DNA from 2 places in the Variovorax rhizosphaerae genome. Region 1 is predicted to be linked to the other one. Evidence: riboswitches for the same ligand, from Rfam matches in the RefSeq annotation. Region 1 holds a riboswitch; the other holds the start of a gene.
What was found. Region 1 has a riboswitch for glycine ahead of gcvT (glycine cleavage system aminomethyltransferase GcvT). Riboswitches for the same ligand answer to the same signal wherever they lie in the genome.
Positions count from the first base shown of each region.

Region 1 (6,592 bases):
GCAGGTTCAGGTGGCTCACGTCGCCGCCGAACTCGCCGGGTGCGGCCACGCCGACGAGCGCGTTCATGTTGGCGCCGTCGACATACACGCGCCCGCCGTGCGAATGCACGAGTTCGCACAGCGCCTTCACGCCGGTCTCGAACACGCCGTGCGTGCTGGGGTAGGTGATCATCACCGCGGCGAGGTTGGCGCTGTGCTTCTCGCAGGCGCGCTTGAGGTCGTCGAGGTCGACGTTGCCTTGCGCATCGCAGGCGGTCACGACGACCTGCATGCCGACCATCTGTGCACTGGCCGGGTTGGTGCCGTGCGCCGACGACGGGATCAGGCAGATGTTGCGCTGACCTTCGCCGCGCGAGGCGTGGAAGGCCTTGATGGCCAGCAGCCCGGCGTACTCGCCTTGCGACCCGGCGTTGGGCTGGAGGCTGATGCCGGCATAGCCCGTGGCTTCGCAGAGCCAGTCGCGCAGTTGCTGGTCGAGTTCGGTATAGCCCTCGCGCTGGTCGGCGGGCGCGAACGGATGGATGTTCGCGAACTCGGGCCAGGTGATCGGGATCATCTCGCTCGTCGCATTGAGCTTCATCGTGCAACTGCCCAGCGGGATCATGCTGCGGTCCAGCGCGACGTCCTTGTCGCTGAGGCTGCGGATGTAGCGCAGCATGCCGGTCTCGCTCTTGTGCGTGTTGAAGACCGGGTGGGTGAGGAAGTTGCTGCTGCGACGCAGTTCGTCTGGGATGCGCGGCGTGACGCCTTCGGCCAGCAGCTCGAAGTGCGGCAGGTGCGCGTCCTTCGGCGCGAACAGGGCCCACAGATCTTCCACGTCGGCATAGGTGCTGGTCTCGTCCAGCGAGAGGCCGAGATGGCCTTGCAGCCGGCAGCGCAGGTTGATGTTGGCGGCTGCGGCGCGGTCGAGGATGGCCTGGGTGTCGTCGCCGGTCTGAATGGTCAGCGAATCGAAGGCGGTGGTGTTGGACAGCACGCGGCCCATTTCCTCGAGGCCCTCGGCGAGGATGGCCGTCAACGCGGCCACGCGCTGCGCGATGCGGAGCAGGCCCTGGGGACCGTGGTAGACCGCGTACATGCTGGCGATCACCGCCGGCAAGACCTGCGCGGTGCAGATGTTCGAGGTGGCCTTCTCGCGGCGGATGTGCTGCTCGCGCGTCTGCAGCGCGAGCCGATAGGCGGGCGCGCCGTGCACGTCGACGCTGACGCCCACCAGCCGGCCCGGCAGCGAGCGCTTGAACTCGTCGCGGCAGGCGAGGTAGGCCGCGTGCGGGCCGCCGTTGCACAGCGGCATGCCGAAGCGCTGGGTGGTGCCGCAGACGATGTCGGCGTCCCATTCGCCGGGCGGCGCGAGCAGCGTGAGCGCCAGCAGGTCGGCGGCGACGCACAGTGCGGCGTGGTTGGCATGCGCATGGCCGGCCAGCGGGCGCAGGTCATGCACCTGGCCGGTAGTGCCGGGGTACTGGGCCAGCACGCCGAAGAAATCGCCGCTCGCCATGAGGTGCGGCAGGGTTTCGGTCGCGGTGCTGACCTTGATCTCGATGCCCAGCGGCGCGGCGCGGGTCTTGATGACTTCGATGGTCTGCGGATGGCAGTCGCCGGCCACCAGGAACACATTGCTCTTGCTCTTGACGCTGCGACGGGCGAGCGTCATGGCCTCGGCGGCGGCGGTGGCTTCGTCGAGCATCGAGGCATTGGCGATGGCCATGCCCGTGAGGTCGCAGACCATGGTCTGGAAGTTGAGCAGCGCCTCCATGCGGCCCTGCGAGATCTCGGCCTGGTAGGGCGTGTAGGCGGTGTACCAAGCCGGGTTCTCCAGGATGTTGCGCAGGATCACGCCGGGCGTGTGCGTGCCGTAGTAACCCTGCCCGATGAAGTTGCGCGCCACCTTGTTCTTGCTGGCGATGGCCTTCAGCTCGGCCAGCGCGGCGGCCTCGGTGATGGCGGGCGGCAAGTCCATCGGATGCGAGCGGCGGATGGCCGGCGGCACGATGCCGTCGATCAGTTCCGCGCGCGTGGCATGCCCGATGACGGGCAGCATGCGCGCCTCGTCGGCGGGCTCGATGCCGATGTGGCGCGCGACGAATTCTTCGGCATTTTCGAGTTGGCGCAGGGAGGGCAGGGCGTTGGGCATGGCGTGTTCTGTCTAGGAGGAGGATGAATGCGGAAAGAGGTTGCGGAGGACGCGCGGGTCGCGTCCTTCACGTACGACCCGGTCCGCATTCAGCGGCGTTGGATCAAGCCTCGGCCGAAAACTTGTCGTAGGCCGTCGAATCCATCAGCGCATCCAGTTGCGCTGGGTCGCTGAGCTTGACCTTGAAGAACCAGCCGGCGGCCAGCGGGTCGGTGTTGGCCAGCGACGGGTCGGCGCGCAAAGCCTCGTTCACCTCGGTGACTTCGCCCGACACGGGCATGAACACATCAGCCGCGGCCTTGACGGACTCCACCACGCCGGCCACTTCGCCTTGCGCGTAGTCCTGGCCGACCTGCGGCAGGTCGACGAACACCACGTCGCCCAGCGCATCCTGCGCGTGCACGGTGATGCCGACGGTGACGGTGTCGGCGCCGGTGGATTGGACCCACTCGTGGTCCTTGGTGTACTTGACGGTCATGAATGCTCCTGGAAAAAAGTCTGACGAAAACTGGATGAATCAGCCGCGGAAATAACGGGTCGGCACGAAAGGCATGGTGGTCACTTCCATCGGCACGGGCTTGCCGCGCACGATGGCCTGGATGCGGGTACCCGGCTCGGAGAAGGCCGTGGCCACGTAGGCCATCGCGATCGGGCGGTCGGCCGTCGGGCCGAGCAGGCCGCTGGTCACCTTGCCGATGGGATGGCCTTCGAAGGACTGCAGTTCGCTGCCGTCGCGTACGGGCACGCGCTCCAGTGCGACGAGGCCGACGCGCTTGCGCGTGAGCGTCTTCTGGTCGACATGGCCGGCCAGGTCGCCGGCAACGGCCAACTGCGTCAGGATCTTGTCGGCGCCCGGGAAGCCGCCGGCGCGCGCACCGCCGGTGCGGCGCACCTTCTGCATCGCCCAGTTGAGCGAGGCTTCGACTGGTGTGGTGCTGGTGTCTATGTCGTTGCCGTAGAGGCAGAGGCCGGCTTCCAGGCGCAGCGAATTGCGGGCGCCGAGGCCGATGGGCTTCACCTCGGGTTGCGCCAGCAGCAGGCGGGCGAGGGCGTCGGCGTCGCTGGCGGCGACCGAGATCTCGAAGCCGTCTTCGCCGGTGTAGCCGCTGCGGGTCACGAAAGCCGGGATCGCGCCGATCTGCACCGCGCCGCCGGTCATGAACACGTAGCGCTCGACGCCGGGCGACAGGCGCGCCAATGTGCCCGCGGCCTGCGGGCCTTGCAACGCCAGCAACGCATGGTCGGGCAGCGGCTGGACCGAGCAGCGTCCGCCGATCCTGGCCGTGATGTGCGCGATGTCAGCCGCCTTGCAGGCCCCGTTCACGATCACGAAGATCGAGTCGTTGCCTTCGTTGAAGAACATCAGGTCGTCGAGGATGCCGCCGTTGTCATCCAGCAGCAGGCCGTAGCGCTGCTTGCCGGGCGCGAGGCCGATCACGTCGACCGGCATCAGCGTCTCGAAGGCGGCGGCGGCATCCGGGCCGACGAGCCGCAACTGGCCCATGTGCGAGATGTCGAACAGGCCCGCGGCTTCGCGCGTGTGCTTGTGCTCTGCCATCAGGCCGCTCGGGTATTGCACCGGCATCGAATAGCCGGCGAAGGGGACCATGCGACCGCCCAGTTCGACGTGCAGGTCGTGCAGCGGGGTCTTGAGCAGCGTGGTGTCGGAAGCAGTGTCGGGAGAGGAGGCCATGGGGCTTTCCAGTGGGGCAGTCGAGTTCCATGACGCAAGCCATGGGCCACCCCTGCTGTCCGCTTTACCTGAGAGATTCGCCCCACGATCGGGGTTTGCTCCTTCGGTGGGCCGCGTGCTTCCGCGACCTCTCTCCAGCAAGGAAACGCCCGTGTGACCGGGCGCCTTGTCAGTCCTTTTGCCTGAGCGTTCGGACCCATGCTTTTGGGGCCCTGCGCCTTCGGCGGCCCCGTCTGGCGGGGCGCTCTCCTGACCCCGCGAGTGTAGCGGTTCGCGGCCTATTTGAAGCCGAGCGCGTGCGGCATCCAGGTGCTCAGCGCGGGCACGAAAGTCAGCAGCACCAGCACCGCGCCGTGTGCCCACAGGAAGGGCACCAGTTCGCGCACCAGTTGCGACATCGGCACCTTGGAGACGTTGCAGGTCACGAACAGCAGGCCGCCCACCGGCGGGGTGATCATCCCCAGCGTCAGGTTGTAGATCACGATCATCGCGAAGTGCACCGGGTCCACGCCCAGCTTCATCGCCACCGGCGCGAGGATCGGCGCCAGCACCATCACGCCCGGCAGCGGCTCGATGAAGATGCCGAACAGCAGCAGGAACACGTTGACGATGATCAGGAACATCCACGGCGAGAGGTTCATGCTCACCAGCCACTCGGCCATCTGCTGCGGAATGCCCTCGATCGTCAGGATCCAGGCGAAAGAGGCCGACAGGCCGATGATGATCAGCACCGAGGCCGACAGCAGCGCCGAGCGTTCCAGGATGTTCGGCAGCGCCTTCCATTCCAGCGTGCGATAGACGAACTTGCCGCACACCAGCGCGTAGAACACGGCCACGACGGAGGCCTCGGTCGGCGTGAACCAGCCGGCGCGCATGCCGCCGAGGATCACCACCGGCAGCAGGATCGCCGGCAGCGCCTTCCAGGTGGTCAGCAGGATCTCGCGCAGCGGCGGCGTCTCGCCATCGCCCTTGTAGTTGCGCTTCTTCGAGACGTAGAAGTTGACGATGCACATCGCCACCGCGATCAGGATGCCCGGCAGGATGCCGGCCACGAACAGCGTGCCGACCGAGACGGATTCGTCCTGCAGCGCATAGATGATCATGATGATCGACGGCGGAATGATCGGCCCGACGATCGCGGTCGACGCGGTCAGCGCCGCGGCGTACGAGCGGTCGTAGCCGGCCTTGTCCATCATCTTGATCAGCATCGATCCGGGGCCCGCGGCATCGGCCAGCGCGGAGCCGGAGATCCCGGAGAAGAAGGTCAGCGACACCACGTTGGTGTAGCCCAGCCCGCCGCGCCGGTGCCCGACGAACTGCCCCGCGAAGCGCAGCAGCACCTCGGTCAGCGAGCCGCCGCTCATGAGTTCGGCGGCCAGGATGAAGAAGGGCACCGCCATCAGCGGAAAGCTGTCGATGCCGGTGAAGGTCTCCTTCAGCAGCACGAGCAGCGGATAGCTCTCGGCGAGGATCAGCGTGGCCGCGGTGGCCAGGCCGAGCGCGAAGGCCACGGGCACGCCGATCGCGAGAAAAATGCAGGCGGAAACGATGAGAACGATGCTGGCATCCATGTCGTTCTCCCTACAGCGACGCGCTGGCGTTGGCGTCGAAATGCTCGTCGGACGCGAACTCCCTGCGCAGCACATACGGCTTCACCACGAACAGGAAGTGCACGATCAGCAGCACGCCGCCGATCAGCATCGCGCTGTAGATGTAGGCGAACGGAATCTGCGTGACGGCCGTGAGCTGGAACATGGTGCGCTGCATGTAGAGCCAGCCGTACCAGACCATGAAGCCGAAGAAGGCGAACAGCAGCGCCGCGACGACCATGCGCACCGCGATCGCGCCCGCGCGCGGCAGCGCGTCCTGCAGGTTCTCGACCGCGATGTGGCCGCCGTAGCGCAGCACCGGCCCGGCGCCCAGGAAGGTGAGCCAGATCATCATGTGGCGCGACACCTCCTCGGCCCATTCCAGAGACTGGTTGGTAAGGTAGCGCAGCGCCACGTTGGTGAAGATGATGACCGACATCGCGGCCAGCAGGAGGATCAGGGCCCAGCGGTTGGCCGCGAGGAAGTAGCGCTCGAAAGCTTGCACGGGTGGAATCTCGTTGGGTCTTTGAAAAGCGAACCGCCCGGCACCTCGCGGGCCGGGCGGTGATCGGGGAGCCGCGGGGGCTTACTTGACGTCGGAGATCTTCTTGATGTTGTCGGCGCCGAATTCCTTGGCATAGCCGACATAGGCAGGCTTCAGCGCCTCGCGGAAGGCGGCGCCGTCGACGGTCTTGGTGACCTTCATGCCGTCCTTCTCGAGCTGGGCGATGCCGTTGTTCTCGTCGTCGTTGACCTTCTTGCGCTGGGCCACGGAGGCCTTTTGCGCAGCGTCGACGAACACCTTCTTGTCGGCATCCGACAGCTTGTTCCAGACCTTGGGTGACAGCAGCAGCAGCGCCGGCGAGTAGACGTGGCCGGTCAGCGACAAGTGCTTCTGCACCTGCGAGAACTTGGCCGACAGGATGACGGGGATCGGGTTCTCCTGGCCATCGACCGTGCCTTGCTGCAGCGCGCCGAACAGTTCGGGGAAGGCCATCGGCGTCGGCAGGATGCCGAAGGTGCGGTAGCCGTCCATGTGCACCTTGTTTTCCATCGTGCGCATCTTCAGGCCGGCGGCATCCGTGGGCTTGACGATGTCGCGCTTGCTGTTCGTCATGTGGCGGAAGCCGTTCTCGGTCCAGGCCAGCGCGATGATGCCCTTGCTCGGGAACTTGG
Region 1 covers NZ_JBBKZT010000005.1:153,307-159,898, forward strand. The annotation lists gene gcvP (aminomethyl-transferring glycine dehydrogenase) at 1-2,134, opposite strand, end outside; gene gcvH (glycine cleavage system protein GcvH) at 2,238-2,612, opposite strand; gene gcvT (glycine cleavage system aminomethyltransferase GcvT) at 2,652-3,827, opposite strand; glycine riboswitch at 3,873-3,975, opposite strand; glycine riboswitch at 3,996-4,081, opposite strand; gene WKW82_RS12215 (TRAP transporter large permease) at 4,106-5,398, opposite strand; gene WKW82_RS12220 (TRAP transporter small permease) at 5,409-5,921, opposite strand; gene WKW82_RS12225 (TRAP transporter substrate-binding protein) at 6,003-6,592, opposite strand, start outside.

Region 2 (6,592 bases), on a different contig from region 1:
CGCATGCCTGCCGTGGACGTGCTGTTCAATTGCGCGGGCGTGGTGCACAACGGCCCGATCCTCGAGGCCACCGACGCCGACCTGGAGTTCGCCTTCAACCTCAATGTGCGCGCGCAGTTCTGGACGATCCAGGCCGTGCTGCCGCGCATGCTCGCAGCGGGTGCGGGCAGCATCATCAACATGGCCAGCGTCTGCTCCAGCATCAAGGGGCTGCCGAACCGCAACGTCTATGGGACAACCAAGGCCGCGGTGCTGGGGCTGACCAAGAGCGTCGCCGCGGACTACGTGGCGCAGGGCATCCGTTGCAACGCGGTGTGCCCGGGCACCGTCGATACGCCTTCGCTCGGCGAGCGCATCAATGCCAACGAAGACCCGGTGGCCGCACGCAAGGCCTTCATTGCGCGGCAGCCGATGGGCCGCCTGGCGCAGGCCGAGGAGATCGCGCCGGTGGTGGTGTTCCTCGCGAGCGACGAGGCCGTGTTTGCGACCGGCCAAGCCTTCTCGGTCGACGGCGGCATCACGATATGAACCGCCTCGATTTCGAGGGCCGCCACGCGGTCATCACGGGCGGTGCGACAGGCCTCGGCTTTGCCATCGCGCAGCGGCTGCTCGATTCGGGCGGCAGCGTCACGCTGTGGGACCGCGACCTGGCTGCAGCGGAAGCGGCGGCGCAGCGGCTCGGCGCGAATGCCAAGGCCATCGCGGTCGACGTGTCCGACGCAGCCGGCGTGGCCAAGGCCGTGCAAGCCACGCTCGCGTTGCGCGATGCGGGCGGCGTGGTCGATGCGCTCGTCAACTCGGCAGGCATCACCGGGCCCAACACCAGTGTCGACAACTACCCCGTCGATGCCTGGCGCCAGGTCATCAACGTCAACCTCACCGGCACCTTCCTTTGCTGCCGCGAGTGGGTGCCGCATCTGCGCGAACGTCCCTGGGCGCGCATCGTGAACATCGCATCGGTGGCCGGCAAGGAGGGCAATCCGAATGCCAGCGCCTACAGCGCCAGCAAGGCCGGTGTGATCGCGCTGACCAAGTCGCTCGGCAAGGAACTCTCCGGCACCGGCGTGCGCGTGAACAGCGTAACGCCGGCGGCCGTGAAGACGGCCATCTTCGACCAGATGTCGAAGGAGCACATCGCCTTCATGCTGTCGAAGATTCCGATGGGCCGCTTCGGCACGCCCGAGGAAATCGCGTCGATGGTGGCCTGGCTCTGCACCGAGGACTGCGCGTTCTCGACGGGCGCGACCTTCGACCTGTCGGGCGGTCGCGCTACCTACTGAATCGCGGCGCACGCGCGCGCTGACTACACTTCCCATCCCTCTCTGAAAGGACTTTCGACATGAAACTCGTGCGCTACGGCAAACCCGGCAAGGAAAAGCCCGGCCTGATCGACGACAACGGCCAGTTGCGTGACCTCAGCGCCGTGGTCCCGGACCTGGGCGGCGCCCAGCTCGACGACAAGGTGCTCGCCAAGATCCGCAAGATCAAGACCGACAAGTTGCCGCTGGTCCGTGGCAAGCCGCGCCTGGGTTGCCCGGTGGCGAACACCAGCAAGTTCATCGCCATCGGCCTGAACTACGCCGACCACGCGGCCGAGTCCGGCATGCCGATTCCAGGGGAGCCGGTGGTGTTCACCAAGGCCGTGAGCTGCATCCAGGGTCCGAACGATCCGGTGATGCTGCCCAAGGGGTCGGTCAAGAGCGACTGGGAAGTCGAACTGGGCGTGGTCATCGGCAAGCGCGCACGCTGGGTGTCGCAGAAGGAAGCGCTCGATTTCGTCGCGGGCTATGTGCTGATCAACGACGTGAGCGAGCGCGAATGGCAGCTTGAGCACGGCCTGACCTGGGACAAGGGCAAGGGCTTCGATACCTTCGGCCCGATCGGCCCGTGGCTGGTCACGCGCGATGAAGTGCCGAACCCGCAAAAGCTCGGCATGTGGCTCGACGTCAATGGCCAGCGCATGCAGACCGGCAACACGAAGACCATGATCTTCAACGTCGCCAAGCTGGTGAGCTATGTGAGCCAACTCAACACGTTGGAACCCGGCGACATCATCACCACCGGCACGCCGCCGGGCGTCGGCATGGGCATCAAGCCCGCGCCCGTGTTCCTGAAGAAGGGCGACGTGATGACGCTGGGCATCGATGGGCTGGGTGAGCAGCGCCAGGAAGTGGTGCCGTTCAAGCTTTGAACGAGTAGAAATCGGGAACCTGACGCAGAGGACGCGAAGGTTCCGCGAAGGACGCGAAAGGAATCCAGAAAACTTCTTCTGGGTTCTTTCGCGTCCTTTGCGTTTCTTCGCGACCGTCGCGTACGGTCAAGCCCGCATTCGCCTGCTTGCAAATGCGCTCAGTGCTGAAAGGCGAAATCAACCTCGGGCGCCAAGCCGCTCACGATGTGCGCGATCGACTTGCCGGAACCGCAGGCATGCGTCCAGCCCAACGTTCCATGCCCTGTGTTGAGGAAGAAGTTCGGCAGCTTGGTCTTGCCGATCATCGGCACGTTGCTCGGCGTGGCCGGGCGCAGGCCGGTCCAGAACTGGGCCTTGGTCGTGTCGCCCGCACCTGGAAACAGTTGCTCCACGCGTCGCACGATCGCCTCGCAACGGATGCGGTTCAGGTCGCGGTCGTAGCCGTTGAGTTCGGCGGTGCCGGCGATCCGCATGCGGTCGCCGCGGCCGTCCTCTGACGTGTAGCGCGAGAACACCAGTTTGAATTCGTCGTCCGTCAGCGAAACCTGGTAGGCCTTCGATGCGTCCTTCACAGGCAGCGTGACCGAGTAGCCCTTGGCCGGGTAGATCGGCAATTCAATGCCCAGCGGCTTGGCATAGATCGGGCTCAGCGAGCCCATCGCCATCACGTATGCATCGGCCTGCAGGCGCTGGAAGCGGCCTTCGATGTCGGTGGCCTCCACGTGCTCGACTCTGCCGCCGGCCTCGCGGATCGCGGTCACCGTGTGGCTCATCAGGAATTTCACGCCGGACGCTTCGCAGAGCTTGACCAGCTCACGCGCGAAGCGGTTCGCATCGCCTGATTCGTCTTCGGCGGTGTAGGTGGCGCCGGCCAGTTGCGGCCGGATGTGGGCCAGCGCCGGTTCGAGCTTCACCGCTTCGTCGGCAGAGATGACGAGGCGCTCGCAACCCAGCGCGCGCATCTGCTCGGCCGGCTTCAAGGCGCCGTCGAACTCCTTCTGCGTCGTGTAGAAGTGCAGGATGCCTTGGGTGCGCTGGTCGTAGCCAAGGCCGGTTTCGCTGCGCAGCGCCTGCAGCATGCTGCGGCTGTAGGTGCCCAGGCGCACGATCTGCTCGATGTTGTGCTTCGTCCGTGCCGGCGTGCATTCACGCAGGAACTGCAGGCCCCACATCCATTGGCGCATGTCGGCGCGGATGCGGAACAAGAGCGGTGCGTCTTCCTTGCCCAGCCATTGCAGCACCTTGATCGGTGCGCTCGGGTTGGCCCAGGGTTCGGCATGGCTGACGGAGATCTGGCCGCCGTTGGCAAAGCTGGTCTCTGCCGCCGGTGTGGCCTGGCGGTCGACCACGGTGACTTCATGGCCGAGTTTCTGGAGGTAATAGGCCGAGGTGACGCCGAGCAAGCCGGCGCCCAACACGATCACGCGCATGGGAGGTCCTTTGAAATGATTTCAAAAGCCGCTCCCCCTGTCCTTGTTACCTGAGAGTTTCGACCGCCGCGCCCGCGGGGGTGTTGCTCCTTCGGTGCATCGGGCGTGTGCCCGATGGCTCTCCAGACGGCGATATCGATGGGTGCAGTACATGACCCGGTGAGGGGTCGACCTGAGCGTTCATGGGAGTTTGCGCCTTCGGTGGAGCGGCCTGGCCGCTCGCTCTCCTGCAGCCGCGAATTCTAGGGTGGCCGGTCCGGATCTCCAAAGGGAAACGTTGCAAGCCCTGACGTTTCGACACGGATGTGGCCTTGCAGCACCACATGGGCGAACCCGGCATCACCGGACTGCAGGGCCTTCGCGAAATCGACCGGACCGAGGCCCGGCGCGTGACGCCGGTAGTCATTGCACTTCTGCCGCAGGCGCGACGACGGCACGTTGGGCATCGCGGGCGAGGCAGCTTCAGCAACGCACCGCCGGGTCGCGGGGGTGTCGTCGAAACCTGCCGACCCGCGCAATAGTCCACCAAATGACGGGGGCTTTGCGCTTCTGTCTTGATTGGTTTGGCTGCAAAATAGCACGACCGTTCGTTTTATTGAATTCAACAATCCATGTCCGCCACCGCCGTGTCCGCGAAAGCCTCGCGAACCGCCCAGAAGGGCCAGCAGACCAAGGCCGCCATCGTCGATGCGGCGCTCAACCTTGCCGCCCAGATCGGTCTCGAAGGCCTGTCGATCGGCGCCGTGGCCGAACTCACGCAGATGAGCAAGTCGGGCGTCTTCGCCCACTTCGGCTCGCGCGAGGAACTGCAGATCTCGGTCGTCCGCGAGTACCACGCCCGCTTCGAGCAGGAGGTGTTCTACGCCGCCATGCCGGCACCGCGCGGCCTGCCGCGGCTGTGCGCCATGTTCGACAACTGGATGAAGCGCACCTCGGTCGAGATCGATTCGGGCTGCATCTACATCAGCGGCGCTACCGAATTCGACGACCGCCCAGGGCCCGTGCGCGATGCGCTGGTCGAGTCGGTCAGCATCTGGCAGGCGGCCATGTTCCGTGCCGTGCAACAGGCCACGGCCGAAGGCCACTTCCGCCCCGACATCGACGAGCGCCAGATCGCCTTCGAGATCCATGGACTGATCCTCGCGTCGCACTATGAAGCGCGCTTCCTGCACACACCCGGTTCCATCGAGCGAGCGCGCAAGGGCTTCGAAAACATCATCAACCGCTTTGCGACCCCATCAGCACCGCGGCTCTCCCTCACGCAGCCGTCGCCCACGCGCCAAGGCTGATTCCCTTTTCCTTTACCAATAAACCTGCTCAGGAGCTTTCGCACATGCCTTCCTACACCCCGCCGCTGCGTGACATGCAATTCGTGCTGCATGAAGTCTTCCATGTCGCCGACGAATTCAAGGCCATCCCCAAGCATGCCGATACCGACGTCGACACGATCAACGCGGTCATCGAGGAAGCCGGCAAGTTCGCTGCCGAAGTGACCTTCCCGCTGAACATCTCCGGCGACGAAGAGGGTTGCACGCTCGACAAGTCCACGCACGAAGTCACAGCGCCCAAGGGCTTCAAGGAGGCGTATGCGCAGTTCGTCGAAGGCGGCTGGCCGGCGCTGTCGTGCAGCCCCGAGTTCGGCGGCCAAGGCCTGCCCTACGTGCTGAACCAGTGCTTGTACGAGATGCTCAACAGCGCGAACCAGGCCTGGACCATGTACCCCGGCCTCTCGCACGGCGCGTACGAAGCACTCCAAGCCCACGGCACGGACGACCAGAAGAAGACCTACCTGCCCAAGCTCACCAGCGGCGAATGGACCGGCACCATGTGCCTGACCGAGCCGCATTGCGGCACCGACCTGGGCATGCTGCGCACCAAGGCAGAGCCCCAAGCCGACGGCACCTACAAGATCACCGGCAACAAGATCTTCATCTCGGCCGGCGAACACGACATGGCCGAGAACATCATCCACCTGGTGCTCGCGCGCCTGCCGGACGCGCCCAAGGGCAGCAAGGGCATCAGCCTGTTCGCGGTGCCGAAGTTCAACGTCAAGGCCGACGGTTCGCTGGGCGATCGCAACCCGATCTTCTGTGCCGGCCTCGAACACAAGATGGGCATCCACGGCAATGCGACGGCGCAGATCGCCATCGACGGCGCCATCGGCACCATGGTCGGCGAACCCAACAAGGGCCTGGCCGCGATGTTCGTGATGATGAACGCCGCCCGCCTGGGCGTGGGCAACCAATCGCTCGGCCTGACCGAAGTGGCCTACCAGAACGCGCTGGCCTATGCCAAGGACCGCATCCAGATGCGTTCGCTCTCCGGCGTGAAGGCCAAGGACAAGGATGCCGATCCGATCATCGTGCACCCCGATGTCCGCAAGATGCTGATGACCGCCAAGGCCTACGCCGAAGGTGGCCGCGCGCTGCAGGTCTTCTGCACGCTGCTGCTCGACAAGGAACACCACCACCCCGACGAGAAGGTGCGCAAGGACTCCGGCGAACTCGTCGCGCTGCTGACGCCGATCGTCAAGGCCTTCATCACCGACAACGGCCACATCGCGACCAACGCCTGCATGCAGGTCTACGGCGGCCACGGCTTCATCAAGGAATGGGGCATGGAGCAGTACGTGCGCGACAACCGCATCAACATGATCTACGAAGGCACGAACACCGTGCAGTCGCTGGACCTGCTGGGCCGCAAGGTGCTGTCGAACAACGGCGCGTCGCTGAAGAAGTTCGGCAAGCTGATCGGCGCGCTGGTCGCGGAAGAAGGCGTCAACGAGAAGATGAGCGAGTTCATCACGCCCATCGCCGTGCTCGGTGAACAACTGACCAAGCTGACGACCGAAGTGGGCTTCAAGGGCTTCCAGAACCCCGACGAAGTGGGCGCTGCCGCGGTGGACTACCTGCGCGTGGCCGGCCACCTCGTGTTCGGCTACCTGTTCGCCCGCATGGCGCAAGTGGCGCTG
Region 2 covers NZ_JBBKZT010000004.1:315,532-322,123, forward strand. The annotation lists gene WKW82_RS10660 (SDR family oxidoreductase) at 1-528, shown strand, start outside; gene WKW82_RS10665 (SDR family NAD(P)-dependent oxidoreductase) at 525-1,280, shown strand; gene WKW82_RS10670 (fumarylacetoacetate hydrolase family protein) at 1,340-2,191, shown strand; gene WKW82_RS10675 (D-amino acid dehydrogenase) at 2,350-3,621, opposite strand; glycine riboswitch at 3,649-3,757, opposite strand; glycine riboswitch at 3,761-3,861, opposite strand; gene WKW82_RS10680 (hypothetical protein) at 3,864-4,067, opposite strand; gene WKW82_RS10685 (TetR/AcrR family transcriptional regulator) at 4,233-4,910, shown strand; gene WKW82_RS10690 (acyl-CoA dehydrogenase C-terminal domain-containing protein) at 4,955-6,592, shown strand, end outside.
Region 2: another riboswitch for glycine. It lies ahead of WKW82_RS10675 (D-amino acid dehydrogenase); the one in region 1 lies ahead of gcvT (glycine cleavage system aminomethyltransferase GcvT).